Regions from separate parts of the Ruminococcus sp. AF17-12 genome, predicted to be linked through region 3. Evidence: predicted binding sites of a transcription regulator. Region 3 holds the regulator's gene; each other region holds the start of a gene.

Region 1 (5,465 bases), on a different contig from region 3:
TAAGAAGATATAAAAAAAGGGGCCGAAGCCCCTTTTTAAGTGGATCTTATTTGTAGTTTACGATCTTTCCGAAATCTGGTTTCAGGGAAGCGCCGCCTACAAGACCGCCGTCGATGTCAGCCTGAGCGAATAAGTCAGGAGCTGTTGCAGCGTTTACAGATCCGCCGTACTGAATACGGATCTCTGCTGCTGTAGCATCATCATAGATCTCAGCGATGCATTTACGGATATCAGCGCAAACCTCCTGAGCCTGCTCTGTTGTAGCTGTCTTACCTGTTCCGATAGCCCAGATCGGCTCGTAAGCGATAACTGCTGTCTTAGCCTGATCAGCTGTAACACCCTGGAATCCAACCTTAACCTGCTGACGGATGAAATCCATTGTCACGCCCTGCTCTCTCTGAGTAAGTGTCTCGCCGCAGCACATGATCGGTGTGATACCATGCTCGAAAGCTTTGAGCATTTTTTTGTTAACGTCTTCGTTTGTCTCACCGAAGTACTCTCTTCTCTCGGAATGTCCAAGTACTACGTACTTAACGCCTGCATCTACGAGCATAGCCGGAGCGATCTCGCCTGTGTAAGCACCTTTCTCCTCGAAGTACATGTTCTCAGCGCCAACCTGGATGTTTGTTCCTTTAGCTGCCTCAACAACAGGAATGATGTCGATAGCCGGTACGCAGAACACTACATCAACTTCGTCGTTAACAACAAGCGGTTTTAAAGTCTCAACCAGCTTTACAGCCTCGCTTGGTGTCATATTCATTTTCCAGTTTCCAGCAATAATTTTCTTTCTTGCCATTGTTTTATCTCCTTTTTTGTGTTTATGGAACACTTTATTTTTTTATCAGTCTTTATCGTTAGCTGCAGCTACACCCGGAAGCTCTTTTCCTTCAAGGAACTCAAGAGATGCACCGCCACCTGTGGAGATGTGTGTCATCTTGTCGCCATATCCAAGGATATTTACTGCTGCTGCGGAATCACCGCCACCGATGATCGTTGTTGCATCTGTCTCAGCAAGAGCTTTTGCAACTGCCTCTGTACCATGTGCAAAGTTCGGCATCTCGAAGCATCCCATCGGTCCGTTCCATACAACTGTCTTAGCATCTTTAACAGCATCTGCAAAAATCTTCTCTGTCTCTGTTCCGATGTCCATTCCTTCCCATCCGTCCGGAATTTCACCACGTTTAACGATCTGGATGTTGCAGTCGTTGGAGAAGGCATCACCGATTCTGTTATCTACAGGAAGAAGAAGTTTCACACCCTTCTCCTCTGCTTTCTTCATCATGTCGAGAGCATACTGAAGGTAATCATCCTCGCAGAGGGATGTTCCGATGTGTCCGCCCATAGCTTTGGAGAATGTATAGGACATACCACCACCGATGATCAGTGTATCTACCTTATCAAGAAGGTTGTTGATTACAGAGATCTTGCTGGAAACCTTAGCACCGCCAAGAATTGCAACGAATGGTCTCTCTGGATTATTTACAGCGTTTCCGAGGAAATCGATCTCTTTCTGCATCAGATATCCTACAACTGCTGTCTTAACATATTTGGTAACACCTACGTTGGAGCAGTGAGCTCTGTGAGCAGTTCCGAATGCATCGTTTACGAATACATCGCAAAGAGAAGCAAGGTCTTCGCTGAACTTATCTTCGTTCTTTGTCTCTTCTGCACGGTAACGTGTATTCTCAAGAAGAATTACATCGCCATCTTTCATCTCAGCAACAGCAGCTTTTGCGTTTGGTCCTACTACCTCAGGATCTGCTGCAAATTTCACTTCCTGTCCAAGAAGCTCAGAAAGACGAACAGCTACAGGTGCAAGAGAAAGCTCCGGTTTCGGCTCTCCCTTCGGTTTTCCGAGGTGGGAGCAGAGGATAACCTTTCCGCCGTCTGCGATCAGTTTCTTGATTGTAGGAAGAGCAGCCACAAGACGATTCTCGTCTGTGATCTTTCCATCCTGAAGCGGAACGTTAAAGTCACATCTTACAAGTACTCTCTGTCCTTTTACATTGATATCATCAACACTTTTTTTGTTCAGCATTTCTATATCTCCTTAACTTTTATTTCTGCCGGAAGCAGATCAATAAGGGCGAGCGGTATTGTTGTCCGCTCTGTCAACAGTCATTTCCTCAGATATTCTTTTGTTTGATCTTTTGGAAAAAAAGGGCCCGGTCCTCTTCAGACCGGACCCTTTCTGAGTCTATTCTTCTACACTCGTTCGCTGAAAATTAAGCGTTCAGAAGGCTTCCGAAGTGCTTGATTGTACGAACCATCTGGCTTGTGTAGGAGTTCTCGTTGTCATACCAGGAAACTACCTGAACCTCTGTTGTGCCATTCTCAAGTGGAAGTACCATTGTCTGAGTAGCATCGAAGAGGGAACCAAATCTCATACCAACGATATCGCTGGATACGATCTCATCCTCGTTGTATCCGAAGGACTCGTTAGAAGCTGCTTTCATAGCTGCGTTGATCTGCTCTTTTGTAACATTTCCTTCAACTACTGCTGTAAGGATTGTTGTAGAACCTGTTGGGGTAGGAACACGCTGTGCAGAACCGATAAGTTTGCCGTTAAGCTCTGGGATAACAAGTCCGATAGCTTTAGCAGCACCTGTGCTGTTCGGAACGATATTAACTGCAGCTGCACGGGATCTTCTCAGATCGCCTTTTCTCTGCGGTCCGTCAAGTGTCATCTGATCGCCTGTGTAAGCGTGGATTGTGCACATGATACCAGATTTGATCGGTGCAAGATCGTTAAGAGCCTTAGCCATTGGTGCAAGGCAGTTTGTTGTACAGGAAGCTGCGGAGATGATCTTGTCCTCGTTTGTAAGACCCTGATGGTTTACGTTGTAAACGATTGTCTTAAGGTCGTTTCCAGCCGGAGCGGAAATAACTACGTGCTTAGCACCTGCATCGATATGAGCCTGAGCTTTGTCTTTAGATGTGTAGAAACCTGTGCACTCAAGAACTACGTCTACACCGATCTCTCCCCAAGGAAGCTCTGCAGCGTTAGCCTTAGCATAGATTTTGATCTCTTTTCCGTCTACTGTGATGGAATCCTCTCCTGCTTTAACTGTATCAGCAAGAGCATATCTTCCCTGTGTAGAATCATATTTTAATAAGTGAGCAAGCATTTTAGGAGATGTAAGGTCATTGATTGCTACAACCTCGAATCCCTCTGCTCCAAACATCTGACGGAATGCAAGACGACCGATACGTCCAAAACCATTAATTGCAACTTTTACTGCCATGATAAATTCCTCCTATGAATTGAATGGTGATTAAATCGTTCCTTTGTTAAAGAAACATCAACCTGTTTCATATTGTACCTAATTCCAAACAAAAATTCAAGAGCATTTTATAAAAAAGAACATTAAAATAAATATTAAGAAAATTTCTGAAAAATGTGCTATAATTCTCTGATAGAAAGTTCTGTCCTGCTGAGCGCCAAAAGAGATATCCCTGCTCCCTTCCGGGAGCCTTACTTTTCCGGCTTCATAGCAGGCAGATATGATCATTGTCACAGAATATAAAGGCTTGAATATGGAGGTACAAAATGGACCAGAAAATTTTATGGGACTGCCATATGCACTCCTCTTTTTCCGCAGATTCCGATACACCGATGGAAAAGATGATCCAGACTGCCGCAGACAAGGGTCTCATGGGAATCTGTTTTACTGAACATTTTGATCCGGATTATCCTGATACTCCGGAAAATCTTGATTTTTCCCTGAACATCCCTGCATACCGCCAGAAGCTTGAGAGTCTTGCGGATGCTTTTAAAAACCAGATCCAGGTTAACTTCGGGATCGAGCTTGGACTTCAGCCTCAGCTTGCAGAATCTTTTTCCGATCTTCTGAAGGAAGTTCCTTTTGATTTCGTTATTGGTTCCTCCCATGTGGTGCACGGATACGATCCTTATTATCCTTCTTATTTTGAGGGCCGTAAGGAATCCGCATGTTACATGGAATATTTTGAATCCATCCTGGAAAATATCGCTGCTTTTGATGAGATGGATGTGTATGGACATATCGACTATGTAGTACGTTATGGTCCAAATCAGAACCGTCAGTATTCTTATGGAAGATATAAGGAGATCCTGGACGAGATCCTGCGGACACTGATCCGCAAAAATGTGGGGATCGAGCTGAACACAGGCGGTTATCACTATGGGCTTGGTGAACCAAATCCATGTGTCAATATTATCCGACGCTACCGTGAGCTTGGCGGTGAGATCATCACCATTGGTGCAGATGCCCATACTCCGGATAAGATCGGCTATGCTTTTGACAAGGCAGCTGATATTTTCCGTGAATGTGGTTTTTCCTATTATGCTGTATTTAAAAATCGTCGCCCTATTTTTCATAAACTGTAGCTCTGTTTCTCTCTCACGTGAGAGAGTTTACACTTTTATACCGAAAATATCATTTTATCTAAGGAGGAACTCTATATGTCAACAAAAAGACTCCAGAAAAAGAAAGCTGCCATGCAGGCAAAAAAAGAAAAGCAGCTGAAAAAAAATACCCCTGCTGCCAAATCTGTTGAAAATACTAAAGTCGAAGTAAAAAAACTTGAAACCGTAAAGAAGGAAACGCTTAAAGTCGAGACCTCTAAAACTGAACCGATCAAGGTTGAAACTTCAAAGACTGAGCCGATCAAGGTTGAGACTTCAAAGACCGAGCCGATCAAGGTTGAGACCTCTAAGACTGAACCGATCAAGGTTGAGACTTCAAAAACTGAGCCGATCAAAGTTGAGACTTCAAAGACCGAGCCGATCAAAGTTGAGACTTCAAAGACTGAGCCGATCAAAGTTGAGACTTCAAAAACCGAGCCGATCAAAGTTGAGACTTCCAAGACCGAGCCGATCAAAGTTGAAACTTCAAAGACTGAGCCAATCAAGGTTGAAACTTCTAAAACCGAGCCGATCAAAGTTGAGACTTCTAAAACCGAGCCGATCAAAGTTGAAACTTCTAAAACTGAGCCGATCAAGGTTGAGACCTCTAAGACTGAACCGGCGAAAGTTACTACTTCCAAGACCGAGCCTCTGAAAGTCGAAACCTCCAAGGAGGACACAGCTTACGATGCCCTCTACGAGAAACGTCTGAAACACTACTACAATGATCTGAAATGGCTCTACTGTGAACTGTTCCGCGATCATCCGGAAGTTGCCGGCACATTCTCAAGCCTCACAAAAAAGATGAAAGAGATTTACCGTGAGCGCTCTCTTTCCATGAAGGAAGCTGACCAGACCTGCGTTGCTGATCCTGACTGGTTCCGTAAGACTACTTTCACCGGAATGGCTGTAAATCCTGCTGACTTCGCAGATACTCTTTCCGGTCTATCTGATAAACTGGACTATATCAGCGAATGCAAAGCAGACACTCTGTACCTGACAGATCTTTTCCAGGCAACCTCCAATTGCTCCCTTTGCATTATCCCGGAGATCGGAACCTCCGAAGATCTGTACACAC
Region 2 (5,465 bases), on a different contig from region 3:
TCAACTGTATCGAGGGTGTATACCATACAGGACAGCGTGATATGCAGCGTATCCGTATCAGCATTGACGCATTTAATGCAGGCTTCAGAATCAAACATATCGGTGAGGTTCTTTATGCATCTGTTAAGAATGAGTTCGATGCGGTTGTTGATAAATGTGAGGTTGTTATCTATACAGATCCTGCTGAGTGTACAAGAATCCGTCATGAGGTTGCAATTCCGATCTTTGACAAACGTGATGAGCGTCTTGATACTCTGACAGATGAGTCTGTTGACGTATATTACAGCTGTATCCTTTGCCAGGCATTCGCACCAAGCCACGTATGTGTAGTAACACCTGAGAGACTTGGTCTTTGCGGTGCGGTTTCATGGCTGGATGCAAAAGCTACACATCAGCTTGACCCAGCTGGTCCTTGCCAGATCATCACAAAAGAGCGTCCGATCGATGAGAATCTTGGTTCTTATGAGGACGTTGATGAGGCAGTTCAGAAATTCTCCCAGGGTGCTCTGGAGCACGTTACACTGTACTCCATCATGCAGGATCCGATGACTTCCTGCGGATGCTTCGAGTGTATCTGTGGTATCGAGCCATTCTCCAACGGTGTTGTTATTGCTAACCGTGAGTATGCAGGCATGACACCACTTGGAATGACATTCCCTGAGATGGCATCCATGACAGGTGGTGGAGTTCAGACACCTGGATTCATGGGACATGGTAAACATTTCATTTCCTCCAAGAAGTTCATGAAGGCTGAGGGCGGTATCGAGCGTATCGTATGGATGCCGAAAGAACTGAAAGAATTCGTAGCTGACAGACTTAATAAGACTGCAAAAGAGCTTTACGGAATCGATAACTTTACAGACATGATCGGTGATGAGACGATCGCAGAAGATCCGGAGACACTGGTTGCATTCCTTACAGAAAAAGGACATCCGGCTCTCGGACTTGATCCGATGATGTAATTTATCAGGGAGAAAGGATGTGCGGACATCCTTTCTCCTGTAAACTGTTAAAAAGTTTGTTGATTTTTTAACAGAAATATAGTGCTGCATCTTGCCAATAACTGGTGCTATGTAGTATAATATAAGAAGCTCTGTAGTTTTTTAATTATTATTTTTAAGGAGGCTAACGAAAAATGCCGTTTAATCAGAAACCACAAAAGTTCAATGCAAAGATTAATGCTGTCACAATCGGAAGCGGAGATAAGACTGTGACAATTGGTGGGGATTGTACATTCCCATTTTATTCCTTTGACGCAGAGTCAGAGAACTGCCCGAAGATCGGTGTAGAGATCTCTGATATGGGTCTTGAGGGCGTATCTGAAGGTATCAAAGCTTACTATGAAGGCGCTACTACAATGGCTGACATTGCTAAGAAAGCTGCAGCTATGGAGGGTGCTGACTTTGTTGCACTTATTCTTGAGGGCGGCGACCCGAACGGTGTTAACAAATCTATCGATGAGCTGATCGCAGTTGTTAAAGAAGTTGCAGATGCAGTTGACTGTCCACTGGTTGTAGAGGGCTGCAAGAATGTTGAGAAGGATGCAGAGCTCCTTCCGAAGGTTGCAGAGGCTCTTCAGGGCAGAAATGCACTGATCCTTTCCGAGAAAGAGGAGAACTACAAAGCGATCGGTGCAGCAGCAGGTCTTGCTTACAATCAGATCGTAGGCGCTGAGTCTGCCGTTGATATCAACCTTGCTAAACAGCTTAACGTTGTTACTACACAGCTTGGTGTAGATGCTAAGAAGATCGTTATGAATATCGGTAGTGCAGCAGTTGGTTATGGATATGAGTACGTAGTATCTACTATGGACCGTATCAAAGGTGCCGCTTTAGGGCAGAATGATAACATGCTGCAGATGCCTATTATTACACCTGTATCCGCTGAGACATGGAATGTTAAAGAGGCAATGGCTTCTGAAGCAGACATGCCGGCATGGGGACCACAGGACGAGCGTGGAATCGACATGGAAGTTGAGACAGCAGCAGCTGATCTTGCAGCTGGTTCTGATGCAGTTATCTTAAGACATCCGGAATCTGTTAAGACAATTTCCAAGCTGATCAAAGCACTTGCGTAATAAATAGGAGGATAAAGAGCTATGGCACTGAATGGTATTCAGATCTTTAAATTAACACCAAAGAAAAACTGTAAGGAATGTGGATGCCCTACATGTATGGCTTTCTCTATGAAAGTTGCACAGGGCGCTATGAAAATTGAGCAGTGTCCTCATATGTCCGAGGATGCATTAGCATCTCTTTCTGAGGCAACTGCACCGCCAATGAAAACTATCAAGATCGGAACAGGCGATGGAGAGTTTACACTTGGTGGAGAGACTGTTCTTTTCAGACATGAGAAGACATTTGTAAGCAAAACAAGATATGCCGTATCACTTTGCACATGCATGAGTGATGAAGAAGTAGAAGCAAAACTTGCAGAGATCCCACACGTTGACTATGATCGTATCGGTGAGAGAATGCATGTAGAGCTTGTGTATGTAAACTGCGATGAGAATGCAGATGCTGCAAAATTTACAGCACTTGTAGAGAAGGCTAAAGGTCTTGGAAGAACACTGATCCTTGGCTGTACAGATCCTGAGATCGCAAAAGCTGCCCTTGAAGTATGTAAGGACGGCAAACCGGTTCTTAACGGAGCAAACGCTTCCAACTACGAGGCAATGAGCAAGGTTGCTACAGATGCAGGCGTAGTTCTCGGTGTATCCGGTAAGGACATCAATGAGTTATATGATACTACAGCAGCTATTGAGAAACTTGGCAACAAGAATCTCGTACTTGATACAACAGGAGCTGACATCAAAGAGACCTTTGCAAATACTGTACAGGTTCGTCGTGCAGCTCTTAAGAATCAGGACAGAACATTTGGTTATCCTTCTATCGTTAACCTTGTTAAACTTGCGAAGGGTGACAAACATTTACAGGCAGCACTTGCTTCCATGTTTACTATGAAATATGGTTCTATCATCGTTATGGAGCAGATGACATATGCAGAGGCACTTCCGCTGTTCGGTCTTCGTCAGAACGTATTTACAGACCCGCAGAAGCCAATGAAGGTAGAACCGGGCATTTATCCTCTGAACGGAGCAGACGAGAATTCTCTCGTTGTAACAACAGTAGACTTTGCTCTTACATATTTCGTAGTATCTGGCGAGCTGGAGCGTTCCGGTGTTCCGCTTAACCTGGTGATCAATGATGCAGGCGGACTTTCCGTACTTACATCCTGGGCAGCAGGTAAATTCTCCGGAAACAGCATCTCCGAGTATATCAAAGAGAATGTTGAGCCGAAGGTTAAATGCAGAAGACTGGTTATTCCTGGTAAAGTAGCAGTTCTTAAGGGCGATCTTGAGGCTAAGCTTCCTGGATGGGAGATCATCGTAGGACCAAGAGAAGCAGTACAGCTTGTGAAATTCTTAAAAGACCTTGATGCATAAACTTAAGGTTTAAGAAATCAGCTGTCCGGCAATATCGCCGGCAGTTATAAACGGCTGTGCAGGTTTGCTGCACAGCCATATCCTACTAATATGTAAAGGAGAACACGAGTATGGCAAAATTTGTAACAATTGGGGAGAGACTTTCAACAACAGCACCGGCAGTAAATAAAGCATTTACTGAGAGAGATCCTGAGCCGATCATCAAAAGAGCAAAACAGCAGCTTGATGCGGGCGCTACATATCTTGATGTAAACATCGGACCGGCTGAGAACGATGGCGAGGACCTTATGAAATGGGCAGTACAGCTCCTTCAGTCTGAGTTTGACAATGTTCCGCTTGCTCTGGATACTACAAACCAGAAAGCTATTGAGGCTGGTATTTCCGTATACAACAGAAGCAAAGGTAAACCGATCGTAAACTCTGCAGATGCTGGAGACAGAATTTCCAATATCGACCTTGCAGCAGCTAACGATGCGATCTGTATCGCACTTTGCTCTTCCGGTATGGTTGCATCAGACAATGACGAGCGTATGATGCACTGCCAGAACATGCTTGAGAGAGGTCTTGGCCTTGGTATGGAAGCAGAGGATCTCTGGTTTGATCCGCTTTTCCTTGTTGTAAAAGGAATGCAGGACAAACAGATGGAAGTTCTTGAGGCAATCAAGATGTTCTCCGAGATGGGTCTGAACTCCACTGGCGGTCTTTCCAACAACAGTAACGGTATGCCAAAACATATCCGTCCGATCATGGACTCTGCTCTTGTAGCTATGGCTATGATGAATGGTCTTACATCTGCAATCGTTAACCCTAACGACCTTCGTCTTATGGAGACAATCAAATCCTGTGACGTATTCAAGGGTAACACACTTTACGCAGATTCTTACCTTGAGATCTAATTTGGCGTGTGAACAAAACAGGAGCGCTGTTTCAGAGGCTGGGGGCTTCGGCCTTCAGCCTCTTTTTTACTAATATAGTTTAGTCTAACTCCCAACGCCACAGGTGGAAGACGAATAACTTTTACGAGGCGAGAAAGGTGGTTGCCGAATGTTTAAGGTGACTTTTGCTTTTGAAAATGGCAGTACGGTAGAAGCATTTGCCAATGCGGGGGATAATTTACTGGAGGTTGCTCGTAGTGCCAATGTGGCTATCGATGCACCATGTTCCGGAAACGGAGCCTGTGGAAAATGTCGGGTACAGTTAAAAAGCGGAGAACTGGACTCAAAGAAAACTCTTCATATTTCGGATGAAGAATATGGCGCAGGCTGGCGTCTGGCCTGTATGAGCAAGATCAGTGCAGATGTGGAGGTTCTTGTTCCGGATATTGCATCCGCGTATAAGAGCCGAATGAAAGTGGCTGATTTGAGCTCAAAAGAAGAAATCGCTATTTTTGAAAATGCCAAGCATGAAGTTGAGATGGCTGGCATAGAACTTACAAACAGTCTTGATGTTGTGGAACTTCAGATGGATATTCCATCACTGGATGATACCATGCCGGATAATGAAAGACTGACCCGTGCACTTCAGAAGTTTATGAACCTGAAGCGTGTCAGAATTCCGTATGCGGTGCTTAAGAAGCTTCCGGATGTACTTCGTGAGAGTAAATTTTCTGTGAAGTGCGTGGTTCGTACAGCACCAAATGACATGTATGTTTATGATATTTTTGACAGTAAGAAAGATGTTGTGATCGGTGGTCTTGCTGTAGATATCGGTACCACAACCGTTTCTGCAGTCCTGATCAATATGGAAACAGGAGAGATCCTGGCCAAGAGTTCTTCCGGAAACGGACAGATCCGTTTTGGTGCGGATGTTATCAACCGTATCATCGAATCTCAGAAACCTGGCGGAAAGAAGAAACTTCAGGATGCAGTGATCAAAGAGACCATTAACCCGATGATCCATGAGATGTGCAGAAGCATTCATTTCCCGGAGGAACAGATCTACCGGATGTGTGTTGCTTCCAATACGACCATGAATCATCTGTTTGCAGGGATCAATGCGGATCCGCTTCGTATGGAACCGT
Region 3 (5,465 bases):
ACCTCCAGATAAAGGTGTTCTTTTTTGTGTTCAGCGGATATATTTAACATAAGTATGATGATTTCCTTCCAAAAATGATTGCGTAAACCTGACAGTTCATTCTATAATATTACAGAAAAAAACTCAAGACTGGAGAATTACCATGAAAAAAATAGCAGTGATCAATGATCTTTCCGGGCTGGGGAAATGTTCACTGACAGCAGCGATCCCGGTGATCTCGGTGATGGGAGTCCAGGCGTGTCCACTTCCCACCGCTGTTTTAAGCAACCAGACCGGTTATGAAAGTTATTTCTGTGAGGATTTCACAGAGCATATGGAACCATATATGGAGCAGTGGAAAAAAAGAGGATTTTTCCCGGATGGGATCTATACAGGATTTCTTTCTGATGATAAGCAGGCAGACAGGATCCTGAAATTTATGGATGCGTTTGCAGGAAAGGATACTTTGATCCTTACAGATCCGGTGATGGGGGATGACGGCGCGGTTTATCCGATCTATACAGAAGAACTCCGCAGCCGGTTCTGCGAACTGACACGTCGTTCCTATGTGATCACACCGAACCTTACGGAAGCCCTCCTTCTTCTCTACGGAAAAGAAAAAATGGAGGAGATCTGGAATAAACTGCAAAAGGTATCAGAGGCCCGGCGGATGGAAGAAATCCGGGAGATCGGGTGCGGACTTGCCCGGAAATTTTCACTTCCTGCCGTTGTGATCACTGGAGTGGATCACAGGGAGGAGGGGCAGCCTCTGAAAATGGGGAATCTTGTCCTGGAAAACGGAAACAGCTCCTGGGTATTTGCAGAGAAATCCGGCGGAAGCTATTCCGGGACAGGAGATCTTTTTGCATCCGTGCTCAGTGCAGGGCTGGTAAAAAGATATTCCATGAAAACCTGTGCAGAGCTGGCCGTGGATTTTATCTCGGCATCGATCCGGGATGCGGTGGAGGAAGGAACAGACCGTAACGATGGTGTATGCTTTGAACAGCATCTCGGCATGCTGCTTCCATAAAAACATAAGGGGATAAAAAAGAGCTGACCGTCAGGCCAGCTCTTCCCATTTTTCATAAAGCTCTTCCAGTTCTTCAGCGATGGCTGCTTTTTCGCGGCTCAGCTTTGTACATTCCGCTACATTGGTGCAGACATCCGGAAGGACCATGGTTTCGTCGATCTCGCTGTCTCTTGTTTCCAGCTCTTCGATACGGGCTTCGACTTTTTTCAGCTCGGCTTCCCGTTTTCGTTTCTTTGCCTGTTCTTCCTTCATCTGCTGCCAGGAAAGCTTGTTCTCGGAAACCGATTTTTCTTCGGCAGGTGCCTCCGGAGAAGTGCTTCCCGGTGCATAGGTACTGGTCAGCTCCTCCTTCTTTTCCAGATAGTAATCATAATCACCGATGTAATTTACCACTGCCTGGTTTGTCAGCTCCATGATCCTGGTCGCAGTCTGATTGATAAAGTAACGGTCATGGGATACATAAAGGACTGTACCGGTGTAGCTGACCAGTGCTTCCTCCAGGATCTCCTTGGAGGCAATATCCAGATGGTTGGTAGGCTCGTCAAGGATTAGGAAGTTGGCTTCGGAAAGCATCAGCTTTGCAAGGGAAACACGGCCTCTTTCTCCACCGGAAAGTGCGGAGATCTCCTTGAAAACATCATCTCCGGTAAAGAGAAATGCAGCAAGCATATTTCGGATCTCGGTCTCTGTGAGAGTCGGATAAGTATCGGAGATCTCCTGGAAAATTGTCTTGTCCATATGCAGAACATGATGTTCCTGATCGTAATAACCGATCTGCACCTTGGAACCAAGGGAAAATTTGCCGGCATCTGCCTCAATAAGACCGTTGATGATCTTCAGCATGGTGGTCTTTCCGGTTCCGTTGTTTCCGATCAGTGCCACACGCTCGCCGCGTTTGATATCAAAGGAGATATCGGAGAACAGGGTCTGTCCCGGAAAGGCCTTGGAAAGCGCTTCCACGTGGAGCACATCGTTTCCGCTTAACACCCGTGGTTCCAGCGAGATACGCATCCGGTCCTGGAGCTCAAGAGGCTTTTCGATCCTCTGTACACGGTCCAGCATTTTTTCACGGCTTTCCGCACGCTTGATGGATTTTTCACGGTTAAAGGATTTCAGCTTGGCGATAACGGCTTCCTGATGCTTGATATCCCGCTGCTGATTTAAGTATGCCTTGTACTGTGCGTCACGAAGCTGAGCCTTCTTGAGAGCATAGGCAGAGTAGTTGCCGCTGTATACGCGGGTCTGTCCGGCTTCGATCTCAATGACCTTGGTGACCACCTTATCCAGAAAATAACGGTCATGGGAGACGATAAAAACAGCTCCCGGATAATTCAGAAGATAAGTTTCCAGCCAGGAGATGCTTTCCATATCCAGGTGATTGGTTGGCTCATCCAGAAGCAGGATATCCGGCTTGGAAAGAAGCATCTTGCCCAGCGCCACGCGGGTTTTCTGACCGCCGGAAAGAGTTTCGATCTGCTTGTCATAATCTTCCTCCGTGAAGCCGAGACCCTTTAAGACACCGGTCAGCTCACTTTTGTAAGCGTATCCGTTCTCCAGCTCAAACTGATGGGTCAGGCGGGTATAGGTTTCCATCAGACGGTTCAGCTCATCACCGGTCACCGTGTTCATTTCCTGTTCCATATTGCGGATACGGCGTTCCATATCGATGATGTGCTGCTTGGTGGTAAGAAGCTCCTCGTAGATGGTATGATGTCCGTGGATATCCTGGTACTGGGCAAGATAGCCGATATTTTTATCCCGGGCAAGCACCACGGTACCGGAATCAGCAGAAAGCTCCTGCATGATGATACGCAGCAGTGTGGTCTTTCCTGCACCGTTGCATCCGATCAGAGCAGCCTTTTCACGGTCTTCAATGTGAAAGGATGCATCGTTTAAAATTACTTTTTCGCCAAAGGCCTTGCATATATTCTGACATGATAAAATCATAAAAACTGTCCTCCTGTATAAAGAATCACCCCTGTTTATGTCTGAACAGGGAAAAATCCTCCACCTATTATAACGGAAACTGCCGGGATTTCAAAGAAAAAATCAATTATTAGAAAAAATATAAAGAAATTTGTACAGAATAGACAACTTTAATTGACAGGAAAATGTCAATTCGTTATAATTAACCTAGTGTAAGGTAAGGAGGAAAACTATCGTGGAGACAAAACAAATCTCGAAAGCGGTGATTAAGCGTCTGCCACGCTATTACCGCTACTTAGGAGAGCTGATGGAAGATAATGTAGAACGTATTTCTTCCAATGAATTAAGTAAAAAGATGCATACCACAGCTTCTCAGATCCGTCAGGATCTTAATAATTTTGGCGGTTTTGGGCAGCAGGGGTATGGCTATAATGTACACTATCTTTATACAGAGATCGGTAAGATCCTGGGACTGGATACCGTTCATCCGATGATCATCCTGGGTGCCGGTAATCTGGGACAGGCACTTGCCAATTATGTGGATTTTGAGAAGCGCGGGTTCAGGCTGGTTGGTATCTTTGACGTAAATCCTGTGCTTGAGGGCATCGCAGTCCGTGGACTTGAGATCCAGATGCTCAGTGAGCTTCCGTTTTTCCTGAGAGAGAATAATGTGGAGATCGCGATTCTGACACTTCCCAAGAATAAAGCCAAGGAAATGGCAGATATCCTGGTGGAGAACGGGATCAAGGCAATCTGGAATTTTGCACATCTCGATCTTGAGACACCGGATGATGTGATCGTAGAGAACGTTCATCTTTCCGAGAGTCTGATGACACTGTCTTATAATCTCAGCAAATACAGGCAGGAACATGTGGATAAGTAAGAATTGTTAAGCTGCCGGAAACGGCAGCTTTCTCTATGACAGAGGGGAGGCAGAAGACAGAATGAAGAAGCTTGTTACCTGCAAAGAAATGAAGGATCTGGACTCCACAACGATCCGTGAGATCGGAGTTCCCTCCGAGGTTCTGATGGAGCGGGCGGCACTGAAGGTGGTAGAGGAAACAGAAAAGTATCTCCAGAAGGACGAAAGGATCCTGGTAGTCTGCGGAAGCGGAAATAATGGCGGTGACGGTATCGCTGTTGCCAGATTGTTCCATCTGAAAGGGATCCGGGTAGAGTTTTATATGGTCGGAAACAAAGATAAAATGACCAGAGAGACAGCTCTTCAGTATAAGATCGCTTCCGGTTATCGTGTCCCGGAGGTGAATAACCCGCAGTGGAGTGAATATACTACTATAGTAGATGCCGTGTTTGGGGTGGGCCTGACGCGTCCGATCGAGGGGCATTATGCTGATATCATCCATGAGATGAACAGTGCGAGGGCCAAAAAGATCGCAGTTGACATCCCGTCAGGAGTGAACGGAGATACTGGCCTGGAAATGGGAATTGCCTTCAGCGCCGATCTGACTGTCACATTTGCTTACCGGAAAAGAGGTCTTTGCTTTTATCCGGGAAGACTGTATGCAGGAAGGATCGTTACCGCCGATATCGGGATCTATGAGCAGGAAGCTGTGACTGCATCTGCCGCCTGTCTGGAAAATAAAGATCTGAAGCTGTTTCCGGAACGTGATCCCGGCGGAAACAAGGGTACCTTCGGAAAAGTGCTCTTTGTGACCGGAAGTGAGGGAATGTGCGGAGCCGCTTATTTAAGCGCCAGTGCAGCACTTCGTGCCGGTGCGGGAATGGTAAAGATCCAGACTGTGGAAGCCAACAGGATCCCACTGCAGATACTCCTTCCGGAGGCTATGGTCTGCAGCCGCTTTGATCAGGAATCCAATGAACAGCTTCTATCCTGGTGTGATGTGATCGTGATCGGACCGGGACTTGGAACATCAGTGGCCAGCCGTGAGAGAGAACAGTGGTTTCTCACGGCGGCTGCCCGGGAGAAAAAGCCGCTGATCCTGGATGCGGACGGCCTGAACCTTCTGGCTGCACATCCACAGTGGTATCAGTATCTGGGAGAGCATGTAGTCCTGACACCGCATATCGGAGAAATGAGCCGGCTCAGTGGCAGAACGATCCAGGAGATCCAGCATGAGATCGCAGATACTGCACTGAAATGTGCTGCGGAAACAGGCTCTGTGTGCGTATTGAAGGATGCATGTACGGTGATCGCAGATGAAAAAGGCCAGATGTATCTGAATCTTTCCGGTAATTCCGGAATGGCAACTGCAGGAAGCGGAGATGTGCTTTCCGGGATCCTGGCAGCAGTGTTATGTATGTATCTGAAAACGGAGGAACAGCCTCCCATGGTTTTAAAGGCCGCGTTAGGTGTTTATCTTCACGGACTTTGCGGTGATCTTGCAGCCGCTGAAAAAGGAAAGCGCAGTATGCTGGCAGGAGATATCATAGAATATCTGCCCAAGGCATTAGCTATAGGTGAAGAGGAGTCGGGATTATGAAAAAATACGAGAGAGTAAAAGCACTGGTATCACTGGATGCCATTGCCCACAATTTTGAGGAAATGCAT

Evidence for each region. Region 3 encodes Rex, which represses fermentation and respiration genes when NADH is low (regulators of the CRP and FNR family bind a similar motif). Its sites were predicted from a motif close to ATTGTTAANNNNTTAACAAT; they were not measured.
Region 1: a site for Rex is predicted at 3,288-3,307, ahead of gap (type I glyceraldehyde-3-phosphate dehydrogenase). Genes of this name have one in related genera too.
Region 2: a site for Rex is predicted at 1,018-1,037, ahead of acsD (acetyl-CoA decarbonylase/synthase complex subunit delta). Genes of this name have one in related genera too.

Annotation. Positions count from the first base shown of each region.
Region 1 covers NZ_QUGY01000007.1:68,783-74,247, forward strand. The annotation lists gene tpiA (triose-phosphate isomerase) at 47-796, opposite strand; gene DWW77_RS09355 (phosphoglycerate kinase) at 842-2,038, opposite strand; gene gap (type I glyceraldehyde-3-phosphate dehydrogenase) at 2,226-3,245, opposite strand; gene DWW77_RS09365 (histidinol-phosphatase HisJ family protein) at 3,551-4,369, shown strand; gene DWW77_RS09370 (hypothetical protein) at 4,445-5,465, shown strand, end outside.
Region 2 covers NZ_QUGY01000002.1:317,797-323,261, reverse strand. The annotation lists gene acsB (acetyl-CoA decarbonylase/synthase complex subunit alpha/beta) at 1-962, shown strand, start outside; gene acsD (acetyl-CoA decarbonylase/synthase complex subunit delta) at 1,136-2,077, shown strand; gene acsC (acetyl-CoA decarbonylase/synthase complex subunit gamma) at 2,099-3,445, shown strand; gene acsE (carbon monoxide dehydrogenase/acetyl-CoA synthase methytransferase subunit) at 3,556-4,341, shown strand; gene acsV (corrinoid activation/regeneration protein AcsV) at 4,490-5,465, shown strand, end outside.
Region 3 covers NZ_QUGY01000011.1:71,430-76,894, forward strand. The annotation lists gene pdxR (MocR-like pyridoxine biosynthesis transcription factor PdxR) at 1-50, opposite strand, end outside; gene DWW77_RS12575 (pyridoxamine kinase) at 143-1,009, shown strand; gene abc-f (ribosomal protection-like ABC-F family protein) at 1,040-2,956, opposite strand; gene DWW77_RS12585 (redox-sensing transcriptional repressor Rex) at 3,168-3,818, shown strand; gene DWW77_RS12590 (NAD(P)H-hydrate dehydratase) at 3,880-5,397, shown strand; gene alr (alanine racemase) at 5,394-5,465, shown strand, end outside.